DNA from 4 places in the Sphingobium sp. Cam5-1 genome. Region 2 is predicted to be linked to each of the others. Evidence: riboswitches for the same ligand, from Rfam matches in the RefSeq annotation. Region 2 holds a riboswitch; each other region holds the start of a gene.
The links. Region 2 has a riboswitch for cobalamin ahead of IZV00_RS00490 (TonB-dependent receptor plug domain-containing protein). Riboswitches for the same ligand answer to the same signal wherever they lie in the genome.

Region 1 (3,818 bases), on a different contig from region 2:
GCATGGCGGCAGGGTCTGGCGGCATGTCCATGTGACCGAGCAGAAGACCGGGCGTCTGTGGCGCTGCGTGGCGCATCAGGTGGAGCGTGAGCGGGCTCATAGCGCGTTAGCCACGGCGGCTTCGGCGAAGGTCGCCATCTGGTCGTGCGCGGCCAGCGCCGAGCGGATGAGTTGCGCCGCAACCGCCGCGCCGCTGCCTTCGCCGAGGCGCATGTCGAGGTGAAGCAAGGGGTGCAGGCCAAGCTTTTCGAGCAGCCGGGCATGGCCTGCTTCGGCGGAACAGTGGGCGGCGAGGCAGTGGGCCGTGATGGCGGGATTGTCGCGGGCCAGAGGGGCGATGGCCGCGCCGCAGATAAAGCCGTCGAGCAGCACCGGCACACGCATCATACGCGCGGCGAGGATGGCGCCTGCCATCGCCGCGATCTCTCGCCCGCCGAGACGGCGCAGCGTTTCGAAAGCGTCGGTGCAATTGTGAGCGTGCAGGGCGTGCGCTATCTGAACGGCCCGCGTCTTGCGGGTGAGGGCTGCTGCGTCGATGCCGGTGCCCCTCCCCGTCCAATCCTGCGCCTCGCCGCCGAAGGATTGAAGACACAGCGCGGCGGCGGGGGTGGTGTTGGCGATGCCCATCTCTCCGCTGAAGAGCAGGTCGCAATCCTGCATGACGACGGCGGCGCCTGCGTTCAGGGCGTCGAGGCATTCGACCTCCGTCATGGCGGGGGCTTCGCATATGTCGGCGGTGGGATTGTCTAGGGCGAGCGGGACGATGACCAGCTCGGCGCCGCAGGCGCCCGCAAGGGCGTTGATCGCCGCGCCGCCCGCCTGAAAATTCGCGACCATCTGCGCGGTGACGGAAGCCGGGAAAGCGCTGACGCCGCGCGCGGCGACGCCATGGTTGCCCGCGAAGATGGCGGCGCGGATGCGATCGGCGCGCGGGCGTTCGCGACCTTGCCAGCCTGCCATGAAGAGGGCGATCTCCTCCAAACGGCCGAGCGATCCGGCGGGCTTCGTCAAAGATGCCTGCCGCTCCGCTGCCGCTTCGATCGCTCCTGCGTCAGGTTCGGGGAGCGTGGCGAGCGCGGATTGAAAATCGGCACGATCCTGAAAGCGGATCATGTGCAGACGAAGCCTTCTGGCGGGGTGCGGGCGATGAAATGGCCCTTAACGCCCTGCGGCCATTCGGCGTAGCGAACCACGCCTTCTTCGCTGGCGGCGTGGCGCAGGGCGTAATCGAGGATCGCGCGCGCCGCATCCGCGTCCGGGGTGAAGTCGCCCAGCACATAGCCGACTTTGCCCGGCCCGCGCACATGAACAGTGCAATGACGCTGGCAGGCGAAGAGGCAGGGCATGTCCTGCACGGCAACCGCTTTATAGGCCGGGTCCTGCGCCTGAAGGTCGCGCATGGCCTCAACCAGCAGCGCGCCGCCGCGTTGTCCTGCCCCATCTTCCCGCTGATCGGCGGACAGGCGGCAGGTCGAGCAAACCACAACCGAAGCTCTGTTTTCGACCGCGCACAGCATCAGCGGCGCGCTTCCATAACCATGTGGACATGAAAGACCGTCGTCATGGTCCTCCCCGCAAAATCGAACCGCAAACGGCCCTGCCCGGCCGAATGGCGAGCAAGGCGGTGGCTGTCGTCCGCGAGGGGAACCCCGTTCGTCCGGCACACCCTGTCCGGTCGAAGAACGACTGCGGCAGGCAGGTCTCCTGGCTCACGGGTCGCTGCGCACCGGCCGCCTTCTCGGGAGATGCTCCCCCAATGGCTGCGTGGCCGGTCCACTCACCGCTTACAGTTGCAGGGGCAGCGCGGGCATTACACCCGACTTCCCTTTTGATCCCCGAGGGGAACCTGTCGCGGGGCTGCTGATAAAGAGGCGACGGCGCGTCCGCAAGCGGTAGATGGGAGCGGCGCGTCGTCAGTCGGGCAGGTCGCCCGCCGCGAGCACGGCATCGGGCCGCGCGAGCACGACGATCGGCAATCCGGCGCTGGCCGCGCGTTCGGCTGCCAGACGGGTCGGGGCGGAGATGGTAACGAGCAACGGGCAATTGGCGAGCGCTGCCTTTTCCACCAGTTCAAAAGAACAGCGGGAGGACAGCAGCGCGAAGCCGCCATCCCACGACAATTGCCGCAGCCGCATGGCCCCGATCAGCTTGTCGAAGGCATTGTGGCGGCCCACATCTTCATAGGCGAGGCGGATGGCACCATCCGCCCCGGCCAAGGCAGCGACATGGACCGCGCCGGTTTGCCGGTTAAGCGGCTGATGCGCGGCAAGATCGTGCAGGGCACCGAAGATCGCCTCCCAGCTCGCGTCCGATCGGGCAGTCACGGCAGGCAAGGGACGCAGCGCCTGTTCCAGATTTTCGACGCCGCACAAACCACAGGAGGAATCGGAGACGCGATGACGGACTCGGCCTAGCAGCCCCTCGATCCGGTCTTCCGGCAGCGTAGCCCGTGCGACCAAGCCCTGCTCCGTCGCATGGACATCGACGTCGAGCGGCGCGTCGGATGGGAGGACCAGCCGCTCGGCCAGCGCAAACCCCTGCACCAGTTCCGCAACGTCGGCGGGCGTCGCCATCAACACGGCATAGCCAACGCCGTTGAACTCGATCGCGACGGGCACTTCCTCCGCCAACTCGCGCGTCACGGGCGACGCCTCGCCGTCGGGGGTGATGCGGGTGAAGGAGAAGGGCGAAGACATAGGGTCGGTCTAGGCGGGCAATGCGCGCGCGGCAATATGGCGCGGGAGGCAAATGGACGCGGGCATGCAACTGCCGCTTCCCTTTGGCGGCCAAGCCATCTATGCACGGCCACGATCGCGCCGGTGCCTGAAAGGGCTTTAAAGGGAATGCGGTGCGGGCTGCTGACAAGGCGCCCAAATCCGCGGCTGTCCCTGCAACTGTAAGCGGTGAGCGAGACGCATATCGACCTTCCGTCACTTGTCGGAGGGTCAGCCACTGGGCCGGACGCTAAATCATGCGAGGCCTGGGAAGGCCATGTGTCGAGCGAGGACCCGTAAGCCAGGAGACCTGTCGGCGTCTGGTCGCTCTTGCTTTGGCCCAGGGGATGGCCGGGGCACGGTATTCCGTCTGAGCGACGCGTGCGGCGGGTCCGCACCGGCATGCGTGCCGGGCGCTATGATGCGTCCGTCCGGCGCGTGGTGTCGGCCGCTTTGCGGAGGTCCCGTCCAGTCTCGCCGACGCTGACGGGAGCCATGCTTTTATGGCCATGCAATTTCCGGCGCTGCGACGACGCGCCACTTTCATATTCGGCGCGTTGATCGCCGCCAACATCGCGTTGTGGCTGTGCGCCTCGCTGATCTTTGCGGGCGACACGATGATGCTGGGCACCGCCCTGCTCGCCTGGAGCCTGGGCCTGCGCCACGCAGTCGATGCCGACCATATCGCCGCGATCGACAATGTGACCCGTAAGCTGATGCAGGATGGGCAGCAACCGCTGACCGTCGGCCTTTGGTTCGCGATCGGGCATAGCGGGATCGTGCTGATCGCCGCCGTCGGAATCGCTTTCGCCGCCAGTGCGCTGAGCAGCGTGGAGGCGGCGGGCGAGATTGGCGGAACGATCGCGACGATCATCTCCGCCACATTCCTGTTCGCCATTGCCGCGATGAACCTGATGATCCTGCGATCGGTTCTGAAGACATTTAACCATGTTCGCAGCGGCGGCGCCTATGCCGATGAGGATATGGATATTTTACTGGGCAACCGGGGTTTTCTTGCCCGCCTGTTCCGGCCGCTGTTCCGGCTGGTCACGCGCAGCTGGCACATGGCGCCGCTGGGGTTCCTGTTCGGTCTGGGGTTCGACA
Region 2 (3,818 bases):
TGAGCTGGTCCCGCGTGTCGCGCCAGAAGCCGGTGACGGACAGCACCGCCCGGTCGCTGCCCAGATTCTGGTCGAAGCCGATGTCGTAGCTCTTCGACCGCTCGGGCTTCAGGTTCGGATTGCCGCTGAATGTATCGTAAAGCTGGTAGAGCGACGGCGCCTTGAAACCCTCGCCATAGCTGAGGCGAATATTGGTCGCGCCGCCATTGGGGGTATAGTTGGCGTTCGCGCCGAAGGTGGTCGCACCCCCGAACTGGCTGTGATCGTCATGCCGCACGCCTGCGGTCATGGACAGGCCTTCAACTGGCTTCACCACCGCGAGGGCATAAACGCTGTCGATATTGGCGCGGTGGCTTTCCTGCGAACCGAAGCCGAAAAACTCATAATCGGGCCGCTCATGCTCATAGCCGAGCAGCAGCTTGACGTCATCCATGGGCTGATAGACGCCTTCATATTCGAAGCGCAGGTTCGTGCCCGAATAGCCGAAGTCCGGGGCGTTGCCGCGCACGAAATAATAGTCGCGATCCTGCTGATACCAGGTAACGGCCGCCCGATTGGTCAGCTTGCCCTCGAACAGCGCGAAGTTGAGGCCCGCATAGCCGATATATTGATTGGATTTAGCAGCATCAGGGCTATCGGTCGGCGCGCCAAAGAAGCTGTCATAGTCAAGATCACCGTTGATATAATAGCCGCGCAGGTCGAGGCTCAGATCATCGGTGAAGGCGATCTTCAGCCGGGCATTGCCAGTGATATTTTCATAGCCGTCCTTTTCCGCGCCACCGAAATCGGAAGAGACAGCGGAGATGCCATCGGTGCGGAAATAGGCGAGCCCAACGCCGCCCGACAATATGCCGCTGGTGCCCGATACATCCGCCTTCGCATTCAGCGTATCGGCATAGCCATAATCGACCGACGCCTTGCCGCCGAACCCTTCGCTCGGGATGCCGGTCATGATGTTGACGACGCCGCCGATCGCCTGGCTGCCATAGGCGATGGAGTTGGAACCGCGCAGCACCTCGATCCTGCGGATGTTGCCGACCAGCAGGTTGCCGAAATCATATTGATCGCCGATGCCGCTCGGGTCGTTGACCTTCACGCCGTCGATCAGCACCAGCGTCTGCGTCGTTTCCGCGCCGCGCACCGATACGCTGGTCACGTTACCCAAGCTGCCGGTGCGGTTGAAACGGATGCCGGGCGTCGTCATCAGCAGATCGACGACGCTGACATTCTGGCGGGTGTCGATCGTCTTCTCGTCGATCACTGTCACCGCCTGCCCGACCTCGTCGGTGGGCTGTTCGATGCCGAGCGCGGTGACGACGATCCCGTCCGCCTCATCATCGGCAAGGGCGGGCGTGGCGGCGAGCAGCGCCAGCAGTGAAATTCCGGTCCTGATCATAGTCTGTCTTCCCTGAGCGCCATGCGACATGAGCCCAGGGCCTGCCGCACAAGCGGCCGGTATGCGGGAAGAAGAGACGCCAGCCCCGTCACGCGCACCGATGCGGCCCTGCGCCGCTTCGTCGCTCAGACGGAAAACACCGTGCCCGGACCTATCCCTGGACCCAAGGCAAGAGCGACCATGCGCCGGTAGGTTTCCTGGCTCGCGGGTCGTCGCGGTGATGCACGCCTTCCCGGACTTTTGGTCCAGTGGCTGGTCCCCCTCGCCTCCCCCTTTGAAGGCTTGCAGGTTTCCCTGTGCATCGCGCTCGCCGCTTACAGTTGCAGGGACAGCCGCGGAGTTGGACGGTGATCCCGTCCGCACCGCATTCCCTTTCCGGCGCGATCTTTCGTGAACGGTTGCCCGTTCACGCGGCGCGCCATAGGGGAAAGTGAGGCTATTGCCAAGGAGTGGATCGATGCGATTGCTGGGCGCGGTGCTGGCGGGTGGGCGATCCAGCCGGTTCGGAAGCGACAAGGCGTTGGCGCTGATGCCGGACGGGCGCACGCTGATGGCGCATGCGGTGGCGGCAATCGCGCCGCATGTGGAGGCCGTGGTGGTCTGTGGGCGGGGCGTCGATGGGCTGACGGGGCTGGCGGATCGGCCTGCGCCGGACCTGGGGCCTCTGGGCGGGCTGAACGCGGCGCTGCATCATGCGCGGACGAAGGGTTATGATGCGGTGCTGACGACGGGGTGCGACATGCCGGTCTATCCGGCGGCGCTGGTGGAGGCGCTTATTGGCGACAGTGGGGCGGTGCTGAAGGGGCAGCAGCTGGCGGGCTTCTGGCCTGCGTCGCTCGCGGACGAACTGAACGCGCATCTGGCGGAAGAGAATAATCGGTCGATCTTTGGGTGGATCGAGCGGGTGGGCGCGCGGGTGGTGGAGCGGCCGGAACTGGTGCTGCCGAATATCAATCGGCCGGAGGATCTGGCGCACTGGCGCGAGCCGAACTGAGCTTGCCGAAGCCCCCTCCCTTCCTTCCAACTAAGGTCAGGGGTGTTCGACAAGCTCAGGGCAAAAGTTGCGCAGAGTCGGCCTTCAAAGCGGAAGAGCGACGCTGGCTGCAACCCCTACAGGCATGGACGTGCCCGCCACCGCTTCGCCGATCAGCAGCAGGGTCGGGTCTTCATCGCTGATCGTGGCGACCAGGAAAGCGAGCGCGGACAACTTGCCGCGGATCAGGCGTTCGGTGGGGAGGGAGACGTTGACCGCCACCATCACCGGCGTTTCGGGATCGCGTCCGGCGGCGATCAGCTGGCGGCTGATCTCTCCGGCGGCGGCGCGGCCCATATAGATGCCGAGCGTGCCGCCGGGGCGGGCGAGCGCTTCCCAGTCGAGCTTGAGCGGCTCTCCGGCTTTCAGATGCGCGGTCACCAGCGTCAGGCCGCGCGCCTTGCCGCGCAGGGTGAGCGAGGCGCTGCCGCTCGCCGCTGCTGCGCTGACCGTGGTGATGCCGGGGCAGATGTGGAAGCGGATGCCGTCGGCGGCCAGATGCTCCATCTCTTCGGACGAGCGGCCGAATACCGAGGGGTCTCCGCCCTTGAGGCGGACGACGCGCTTGCCTGCTTTGGCGGCGGCGAGGAGGAGGTCGTTGATACTTTCCTGCGCCTTGCTGTGGCGGCCGGAACGCTTGCCGACGCTGACCCGCTCGACGCCTTCGGGGATCAGGTCGAGGACGCCGGGGCCGACGAGGGCGTCGTAGAAGACGATTTCGGCCGCCGCGATCAGCTTTTCGGCTTTGCGGGTGAGGAGGTCCGGGTCGCCCGGCCCTGCGCCGACCAGCCAGACTTCACCGGGGGCGATCAATTCATTCGGCTGCATGAAGCGTCTCCTGCGGGATTTGGGCGAGGATGTTGGCGAGCGCGGGGCGGCAGGACCCGCAATTGGTGCCAGCGCCGATCGCCTTGCCGATGGCGGGCACGTCGACCAGGCTCTGGTCGCGGATGGCGGCGACGATCTGATTAAGGCCGATGTCGAAGCAGACGCAGATGGTCGGCCCCTTGTCCGGCTGATTGCCGGGACCGCGCGCGGCGAGGACGGAGGCGCCCACCTCTTCCGCCTCAAGCTGGCCGATGAGCCAGTCGCGCGAGGGGAGCAGGCCGGTGCGGGTGACGAAGAGGACGGCGGCGAGCCTGCCTTCGCGGATGATGGCGATGCGGCGGGTGCCGCGCGTCATGTCCACAGCCTCGACGCGGTCGCCCTTGGGCAGGCTGGCTTCGAGGCGTACCGGATCGCCATTGCCCGCCATCTCGTAGAGCGCGCCCCCCGGCACCGTGACCTTCGTTGCCCAGAGGCATGGGAGCTTCGCCGGCTGCTCACCCCGGACGATGAGGAAACCCTTCCACTCGGTCGCGACACGCTCGACGCTGGCAGGCGTCGATT
Region 3 (3,818 bases), on a different contig from region 2:
TTTGATCGAGGCGGCGGACCTCGTGACCGAGATGACACTGGTCAAGCACCCCTTCCGCAGCGGCGTGAAGGCGCAGGCAGGGATTGAATATTGACATGAGCCGACCCGCCATCACCCCGATCGACAGCGCGCAGTTCGAGGCGCTGGTGCGGGCGCGGCGGGACATTCGCCATTTCAGGACTGATCCGATCGACGAGGCGGACGTCGAATGGCTGCTCAGCATGGCGCATCGCGCGCCGTCGGTGGGATTGTCGCAGCCGTGGCGTTTCGTGCGGATCGAGACGGCGGAGTTGCGCGAGGGGCTGGCGTGCCATGTCGACCACCAGGTGCGGGAAGCGGGCAAGGAATATGACGGGGATCAGGACCGGCTCTATCGCAGCCTGAAACTGCATGGGCTGCGTGAGGCGCCGGTATTGTTCGCCGTCTATTGCGACGATGGGACGGAGACCGGCCATCATCTGGGCGCCGTCACAATGCCCGAGGCGCGGCGCTATAGCTGCGTCATGGCGGTCCATACGCTGTGGCTGGCGGCGCAGACGCGGCGGATCGGCATGGGGTGGGTGTCGATCATGGAACCGGAAGGCGTGAACGCGATGCTGGATATTCCGGTTGGGTGGGAGTGTCTGGGGCTGCTGTGCCTTGGGCGGCCGATGAGCGAGGAAGATGTGCCGGAACTGGAGCGGCGGGGATGGGAGCAGCGCACGGACTGGCATTCGGTCGTGGTGCGGCGTTAGGGATTGCGCCCACACCCCTGCCCGTTCGGGCTGAGCCTGTCGAAGCCCACTCCTTCTTGAAAGAAAGAAAAGCCCTTCGACAGGCTCAGGGCGAACGGGGAGAGATTAGCTGTTCACCCCCGCAAGAAATCCAGAGCCAACGCTTCAAACCGGTCCTTGTGCTCGATCATCGTCCAATGGCCGCAGCGCGGAAACACGTGCAACTCCGCATTGGGGATGATGCGCATCGGCAACAGCGCACCGTCGAGCGGGCTAACCTTGTCATCCCGGCCCCACATGATCAGCGTCGGTGCCTGTATCCTGCCGAGATAGTCGATCCGCTGCGACACGCCCGGACCACTCATCGACTGGGCAATGAAGCCCAGCGCAGCGCGCGTGTACAGCTTGCGGCTGCTTTCCATCGTCACCGGCTCCAGCGCCGCCTTGTAGCGCATGTCGATCAGCTCATCGGTGATGATCGACTTGTCGTAGACCATCGATTCCAGCCAGGCGATGATATTCTCCCGCGTCGGGTCTTCGATGAAATCGACGAGGCGGGTCAGCCCTTCATTGGGAAAGGTCGAGGTGACGTTGAAGCCGATGCCGCCGATCGTGATGTAGCGCAGCACGCGGTCGGGATGGGACGCCGCCAGATGCCCGCCGACGATGCCGCCATAGCTGTTGCCCACGACATGGGCGCGATCGATGCCAAGGCCGTCCATCAACGCGACAACCGCGTCACGCGCCACGCCGACCGGGTCGCCATCCACCGGATCACTCTTGCCATAGCCGGGCGCGTCAAGAATGATGGTGCGGAAATGCTGGGAGAAGAAAGGCAGATTGCCCTGAAAATTGGCCCAGCCAGTGACGCCAGGGCCGGACCCGTGGAGCAGCAGCAGCGCGGGACCCGATCCGGCTTCATGATAATGGAGCCGTCCCTTATCCGTTTCCAGAAAGCGGCTGGTCGCTTCAAAGCTGAAATCGCTCATCTTGTCCTCTCCATTTGCTGTCTTTGATGACGGCCTAGCTTCGACGGCCCGCCGAGGCAAGGAAGCGGCCCTTGGCCACTTCCCTTTCGCCCGCATCCCTCCTATGAAGCGCATCGAGCCGGGTTCATCCCGGTTCATCGATCGCGCCGGTGCCCCGCAAGGGGCTTAAATGGGAACGCGGTGCGGGAGGGTTTCCTCCCTAATCCGCGGCTGTCCCTGCAACTGTGAGCGGCGAGCGAGGCATGGACCGGCCAGTCCCGAGAAAGGACGGCCAGCCACTGGAGCAATCCGGGAAGGCCCCATGCCAAGCTATGACCCGCAAGCCAGGAGACCTGCCGGAGCAAAGGTCGCTCTTGCCATGATCCAGGGGATGGTCACGGCTCGGTTCTCCGTTTGAGCGACGAATTTCGTGCGGCTGCGGCCGTGCAGGCGTGCGGCCTGTCCGCCTACCTGCGCATGCCGCCCGTGTGTCGTGGCGCTGGTGCGGGGAGTGCAGGAGCAATGCAGGAGCAGGCGCGAAGTGCCGACGCTGGCCCACGCCCGGCCCATCGCGTGCGCGGCTGGTGCCCGACGGCGTGGCGCCCGATGATGGCGGGCGACGGGCTGCTGGTCCGGGTGCGCCCGGCGCTGGGCCGGATGAGCCGGGCGCAGGCGGTAGGGCTTTGCAAGGCCGCCATCGCGCTGGGCAATGGCCATATCGACATCACCAATCGCGCCGCGTTGCAGATCAGGGGCGTGAACGAGGCAGGCCACGGCGCATTGATGGAGAGGCTCGTCGCGCTGGGGTTGACGCACGCCGATGCGGATCGGGACAGGCAGATTCCTGTCCTAATCAACCCCGACTGGTCGCCGGGTGACGATAGCGCCGTCATAGCCGCTGCCTTGATCGCGCGCATGGACGAGCTGCCCGACCTGCCCGCGAAGGTCGGCTTTGCGATCGATGCGGGGCCTGCTCCGGTGCTTAGCGATGTTCCGGCTGATTTCCGGATCGAAAGAGGGACGAGCGGCACGCTGATCCTGCGCGCTGACGGGCGCACGCATGGCGTGGCCCTGAGTGCAGAGGACGCGGCCGAGGGGTTGATCCGTCATGCCCATTGGTTCGTGGCCAGCGGTGGCGCGCAGGCGGGGCGCATGGCGCGGCATTCGGCCCCGCTCCCTAACGTAGCGACTAAGTCCCCTGCCCCCGCCCGGTCCTGCGCTGCCGCCCTGTCCGCTGCGCCCGGCCCTTTTCGTGCAGCGCCCTTCGGCAGGATCGAGGCGGCTGCGCTTCTTGCCGCGATGGAGCGAGGGACGGAGGCTGTCCGGCTTACCCCCTGGCGTGGACTGGTGCTGGAAGGCAGCGGCGCTCCGTCCGATGATCCGGCCGATCCGCGCCTTTCCGCCGATCGCTGTCCTGGTGCGCCAGCCTGCCCGCAGGCAAGCGTCGCCACGCGCGATCTGGCCGCTCGGCTGGCGCCGCATGTTCGCGGACTTCATGTTTCGGGTTGCGCCAAGGGTTGCGCCCGGCCTTCGCAGGCGGCGGTGGTCCTCACCGGGCGTGACGGGCGCTTCGACATTAGCCGCAATGCGTGCGCGGGTGCGCCGCCGCTGCAAACGGGCCTGTCGCCCGATCAGATACTCGCCCTCTTCGGAGCCAATTGATGCCGCATCTCTATGAAACCGACGGCGCGGAAATCTATCGCCAGTCCTTCCGCATGATCCGGGCTGAGGCGGCGCTCGACCGCTTTGCGGCAGAGGAAGAGCGGGTTGCCGTGCGGATGATCCATGCGGCGGGCATGGTCGGCCTCGCGCCGCATATCCGCTTTTCACCGGGTTTTGCCGGTTCGGCAATCACGGCGCTGGAGGCTGGCGCGCCGATCCTGTGTGACGCGCGGATGGTGTCGGAGGGGATTACGCGCGCGCGTCTGCCCGCTGGCAATGCCATCATCTGCACCCTGAACGATCCTCAAGTGCCCGATCTCGCCCGGTCAGTGGCGAACACCCGATCGGCGGCGGCGCTGGAGCTGTGGCGTCCCCATCTGGCGGGAGCAGTGGTCGCCATCGGCAACGCCCCGACCGCGCTGTTCCACTTGCTCAACATGCTGGAAGACCCCACCTGCCCGCGCCCGGCGGCGAT
Region 4 (3,818 bases), on a different contig from region 2:
CGGTAGAGGCAGGCAGCCTTTCGGCGGCAGGCCGCATATTGAACATCTCGCCCGCCATGATGTCGAAACGCATCTCCCGGCTGGAAGCGCGGCTTGGCGTCCGCCTCATCCATCGCACCACGCGGCGCCTTGCCCTGACGGAGGAAGGCGCCAGCCTGCACCGCGATCTTGTCGCCATCCTCGACGCCATCCAGCAGGCCGAAGATCGCGTCACCAACCGCCATCGCACGGCGTCGGGGCCGTTGCGCATCTCTGCCCCCACCTCCTTCGGCCGCCTACACGTCGCGCGCCATGTCGCCCGCTTCCTTCAACAGCATCCACGTGTCGACCTCCAACTCAACTTGACCGACGCCTATGAAGACCTCCTCGCCCAGCGGATCGACGTCGCCATCCGCATCACCAGCGACATTCCCGCGCATCTGGAGGGGCATCGCCTCGCCGCCAACCGCCGCATCCTGTGCGCCAGCCCCGCCTATCTCGCGGCGCATGGCCTGCCGGAAAAGATCGCCGACCTGGCCCATCATCACCTGCTCGCCGCCGAAGGGCAGCTGCCATGGCGGCTCGTCAACGGCCGCGCGCGCAAACTGGTCGATGGCCAAAGCCGTGTCCGCACCAACAGCAGCGAAATCGTGCGCGAACTCGCCCTGACGGGCGTCGGCATCGCGTTACGCTCGCTCTGGGACGTGGGCGACCTGATCGGGCAGGGCAGCCTCGTCCGCGTCCTCGATAGCTGGGAAGGACCCGAGGACCTCGCCGTCCACGCCGTCCACCCCCGCGCCGCAGGCCGTCCCGCCGCCGTAGACGCCTTCATCGGCTTCCTGCGCGACATCTTCCGCGATGCATCGTGGAACCGGGGCGACTGATAGCAAGAAGCACCTTGGCGCCACCCGCCCAACTGCCTGAAAAGCGTAGAAATCCCCTCCTGAAATCATTTGCAAGCCGACTGTCAAAAAACAGAAGCTTTCCCCTGTTAACCTGCGTAATAGCAGCGGGAAACAGGCCGATGTTATCGTTCGAGCCATAAGAAATTGAGAGAGGATAAGGGCCATGCGCCCCAATGACGCGTCACATTTTTCCGCCTGCGCCGCCCAGGAAGCGCGGCAAGCCAGGGAAGCGCGCCTGCGCGGCGCCGACCAGGCCACCATCGCCCTCCACAACGAACGCGCCGTCCGCTACCAAGCCATGGCGCTGCGCCTTCAGCGCGAGCGCAGCGCGACCCTGAACTGATCCATCGGCCATCCCCTCTCCCCTTCAGGGGTCGGCCAGAGGCACGTGACTCTGGCCGAGGTGCCGACCCCGGCGAAGGCGGGGGGAAGGCGGGAGAGGGGACTGTAAAGCAACCCACGTTACTCCCCTCTCCCCAACCCTCTCCCCTAAAGGGGAGAGGGAGTAACCCCACTTGCCCCACCTCACCACCTCCGCTATCGCCCCCGTCACTCGGGGCAACCCCGGGTATGATCGCGCCGGTGCCTCGAAAGAGGCTTAAAAGGGAACATGGTAAAGGAGGCACCCGCCTCCCCAAGCCAGGGCTGTCCCTGCAACTGTAAGCGGCGAGCGCGATGCACATCGCCCCACCTCACAGGCAGGTTGGGGCAAGTCACTGGGCCGGACGCTAAATCCTGCGAGGCCTGGGAAGGCCGTGCATCAAGCGATGACCCGCGAGCCAGGAGACCTGCCAGCGTCTGGTCGCTCTTGCCTTGGTCCAGGGGATGGCCGCGGCACGGTAGTTTCCGTCTGAGCGACGAACGAGCGGCAAGAGGCCGCTTCGGTGACGCTGGCGGCCGCCTTTGGGGGCGTCCGGTCGCTCGCGCGCGCCGGTCGTCGTCGGGCGACAGGTCTCTTGCCGGATGTCGCCAGACGCCCGGAGTGCATAAAGTGAAACTACTCAATCAACTCCACCGCGCCGCCTGCGCGCTGACCGCCACGCTCCTTCCCTTGCCCGCCTTCGCCGCCGATGCGAACGACGCGGGCGACGACGCCGACACCATCATCGTCTTCGGCCGGGGCGAGGACAAGATCGGCACCGCCCATGCGGCCAGCGAAGGCAGCATCAGCGGCGCGGACCTGCTCGTCCGCCCGCTGCTGCGCGTTGCCGAATTGCTCGAAGCCGTACCGGGCATGGTTGCGGCCCAACATTCGGGCAGCGGCAAGGCCAATCAATATTTCCTCCGCGGCTTCAATCTCGACCATGGATCGGACTTCACCACCTATATCGACGGGGTTCAGATGAATTTCCGCAGCCATGGCCACGGCCAGGGCTATCTCGACTTGAACGGCCTCATCCCCGAAATCATCGCGCGCGAGGATTTTCGCAAAGGCCCCTATCGCGCCGATGGTGGCGACTTCGCGCTCGCGGGTGCGGCCTATATGACCACGATCGACGGCTATGACCGTCCATGGGTCGCGGCGGAGGGCGGCTCCTTCGGCTGGCGCAGGCTGGCATCAGGCGGCACCGTAAAGGCGGGCGCAGGCAATCTCACCCTCGTCGCCCAAGCCAAGGCTTATGACGGCCCGTGGCAGGAGGCTGAACATCTGCGCCATTATGCGGGCTTCGCCAAATATACGCTTCCCGCTGGGGCCGGTAAGATCGACGCCACGCTGCACGCCTATCGCGCGACATGGCGTCCGACCGAACAGATCCCCGAACGCATCATCGGCACGCCGCTTTGCCCCGATGTCTTCTGCTCGCCCGATCCATCGGCGCGCGGTGAGACGACGCGCATCATCGGCAATCTTGCCACCGTTCAGCCGACATGGCGCGCCAATCTCTACGCGCAATATTACGACTGGACGATGTTCTCCAACCCCACCTACACCGATCCCGACGGCACCAGCGCACAGATCGAGCAGTTCGACCGCCGCTGGATCCTTGGCCTGACCGGCGAAAAACGATGGGACCTTGGCTCGGCGCTGCAACTGAAGCTCGGCACGGAAAACCGCTATGACGCGATCGGCAATGTCGGCGTCAACCGCACCGCCGTCCGCACCTTCCTCTCCTCGCTCGGCCGCTACCGCGTGAACGAAGCCTCCGCCGCTCTCTATGGCGAAGCGACGCTGACCCCGCTGCCGGGCCTGCGTCTGACGGGCGGCCTGCGCGGCGACTATTATCATTATTCGGTCACAGCAAAGGACGCCGACGCCGACGCGTTGGGCGAAGGCAGCGGTTCCGACACGCTCCTCTCGCCCAAGGCCGCGATCGCCTGGCGGCTCAATCCCAGCATCGAACTTTACGCCAATTGGGGCCGGGGCTTCCATTCCAACGATGCGCGCGGCGCGGTCAATGTGGACACGCCCGTACCGTTGCTGGTGCGCGGAACCGGCAAGGAACTGGGCGCGCGCGTCCAGCTGCCCGGCTTCACCTTCACCGCTACCTATTGGTGGCTGAATGTGGGCAGCGAGTTGCGCTTCGTCGGTGACTCCAACGCGGTCGAACCCACCGGTGCCAGCCGCCGCCACGGCTATGAGCTTGTCGCTTTCTGGCGCCCGCTCCCCTGGCTCGCCTTCGACGGCAACTACACCGCCAGCCACAGCCGCTACACCAATGGCGACCATATCCCCAACGCCTTCAAAAACGCCGCCTCCGCCGGGGCCGCCATCGTGTTCGATCCATGGGAAGCCAGCATCCGCGTCCGTCACCTTGGCCCCTCGCCGCTGATCGAAGACAATAGCGTGCGCGATTCCGGTAGCACGGTCGTCAACGCGCGCGCCGCATGGAAAGGAAAACGGGTGCAAATCTATGCCGAACTGCTCAACATCCTTGGCAGCCGGGACAAGGACATCGCTTATTATTACGAGTCCTACCTTCCCGCCGCCGATGT

Region 1: it holds a riboswitch for cobalamin, as region 2 does, so the genes downstream of both, IZV00_RS18535 (DUF1636 domain-containing protein) here and IZV00_RS00490 (TonB-dependent receptor plug domain-containing protein) in region 2, are expected to answer to the same signal.
Region 3: it holds a riboswitch for cobalamin, as region 2 does, so the genes downstream of both, IZV00_RS18495 (cobalamin biosynthesis protein CobG) here and IZV00_RS00490 (TonB-dependent receptor plug domain-containing protein) in region 2, are expected to answer to the same signal.
Region 4: it holds a riboswitch for cobalamin, as region 2 does, so the genes downstream of both, IZV00_RS16290 (TonB-dependent receptor) here and IZV00_RS00490 (TonB-dependent receptor plug domain-containing protein) in region 2, are expected to answer to the same signal.

The regions. Positions count from the first base shown of each region.
Region 1 is NZ_CP065139.1:998,139-1,001,956, reverse strand. It holds gene IZV00_RS18545 (histidine phosphatase family protein) at 1-100, opposite strand, end outside; gene cobT (nicotinate-nucleotide--dimethylbenzimidazole phosphoribosyltransferase) at 97-1,113, opposite strand; gene IZV00_RS18535 (DUF1636 domain-containing protein) at 1,110-1,517, opposite strand; cobalamin riboswitch at 1,678-1,865, opposite strand; gene IZV00_RS18530 (formate dehydrogenase accessory sulfurtransferase FdhD) at 1,914-2,696, opposite strand; cobalamin riboswitch at 2,801-3,046, shown strand; gene IZV00_RS18525 (HoxN/HupN/NixA family nickel/cobalt transporter) at 3,218-3,818, shown strand, end outside.
Region 2 is NZ_CP065138.1:96,826-100,643, reverse strand. It holds gene IZV00_RS00490 (TonB-dependent receptor plug domain-containing protein) at 1-1,396, opposite strand, end outside; cobalamin riboswitch at 1,567-1,826, opposite strand; gene mobA (molybdenum cofactor guanylyltransferase) at 1,854-2,390, shown strand; gene cobA (uroporphyrinogen-III C-methyltransferase) at 2,475-3,257, opposite strand; gene IZV00_RS00475 (nitrate reductase) at 3,244-3,818, opposite strand, start outside.
Region 3 is NZ_CP065139.1:988,635-992,452, reverse strand. It holds gene cobO (cob(I)yrinic acid a,c-diamide adenosyltransferase) at 1-94, shown strand, start outside; gene bluB (5,6-dimethylbenzimidazole synthase) at 96-734, shown strand; gene IZV00_RS18500 (alpha/beta fold hydrolase) at 848-1,702, opposite strand; cobalamin riboswitch at 1,833-2,056, shown strand; gene IZV00_RS18495 (cobalamin biosynthesis protein CobG) at 2,288-3,343, shown strand; gene IZV00_RS18490 (precorrin-8X methylmutase) at 3,343-3,818, shown strand, end outside.
Region 4 is NZ_CP065139.1:499,160-502,977, forward strand. It holds gene IZV00_RS16280 (LysR family transcriptional regulator) at 1-863, shown strand, start outside; gene IZV00_RS16285 (hypothetical protein) at 1,066-1,239, opposite strand; cobalamin riboswitch at 1,448-1,694, shown strand; gene IZV00_RS16290 (TonB-dependent receptor) at 1,936-3,818, shown strand, end outside.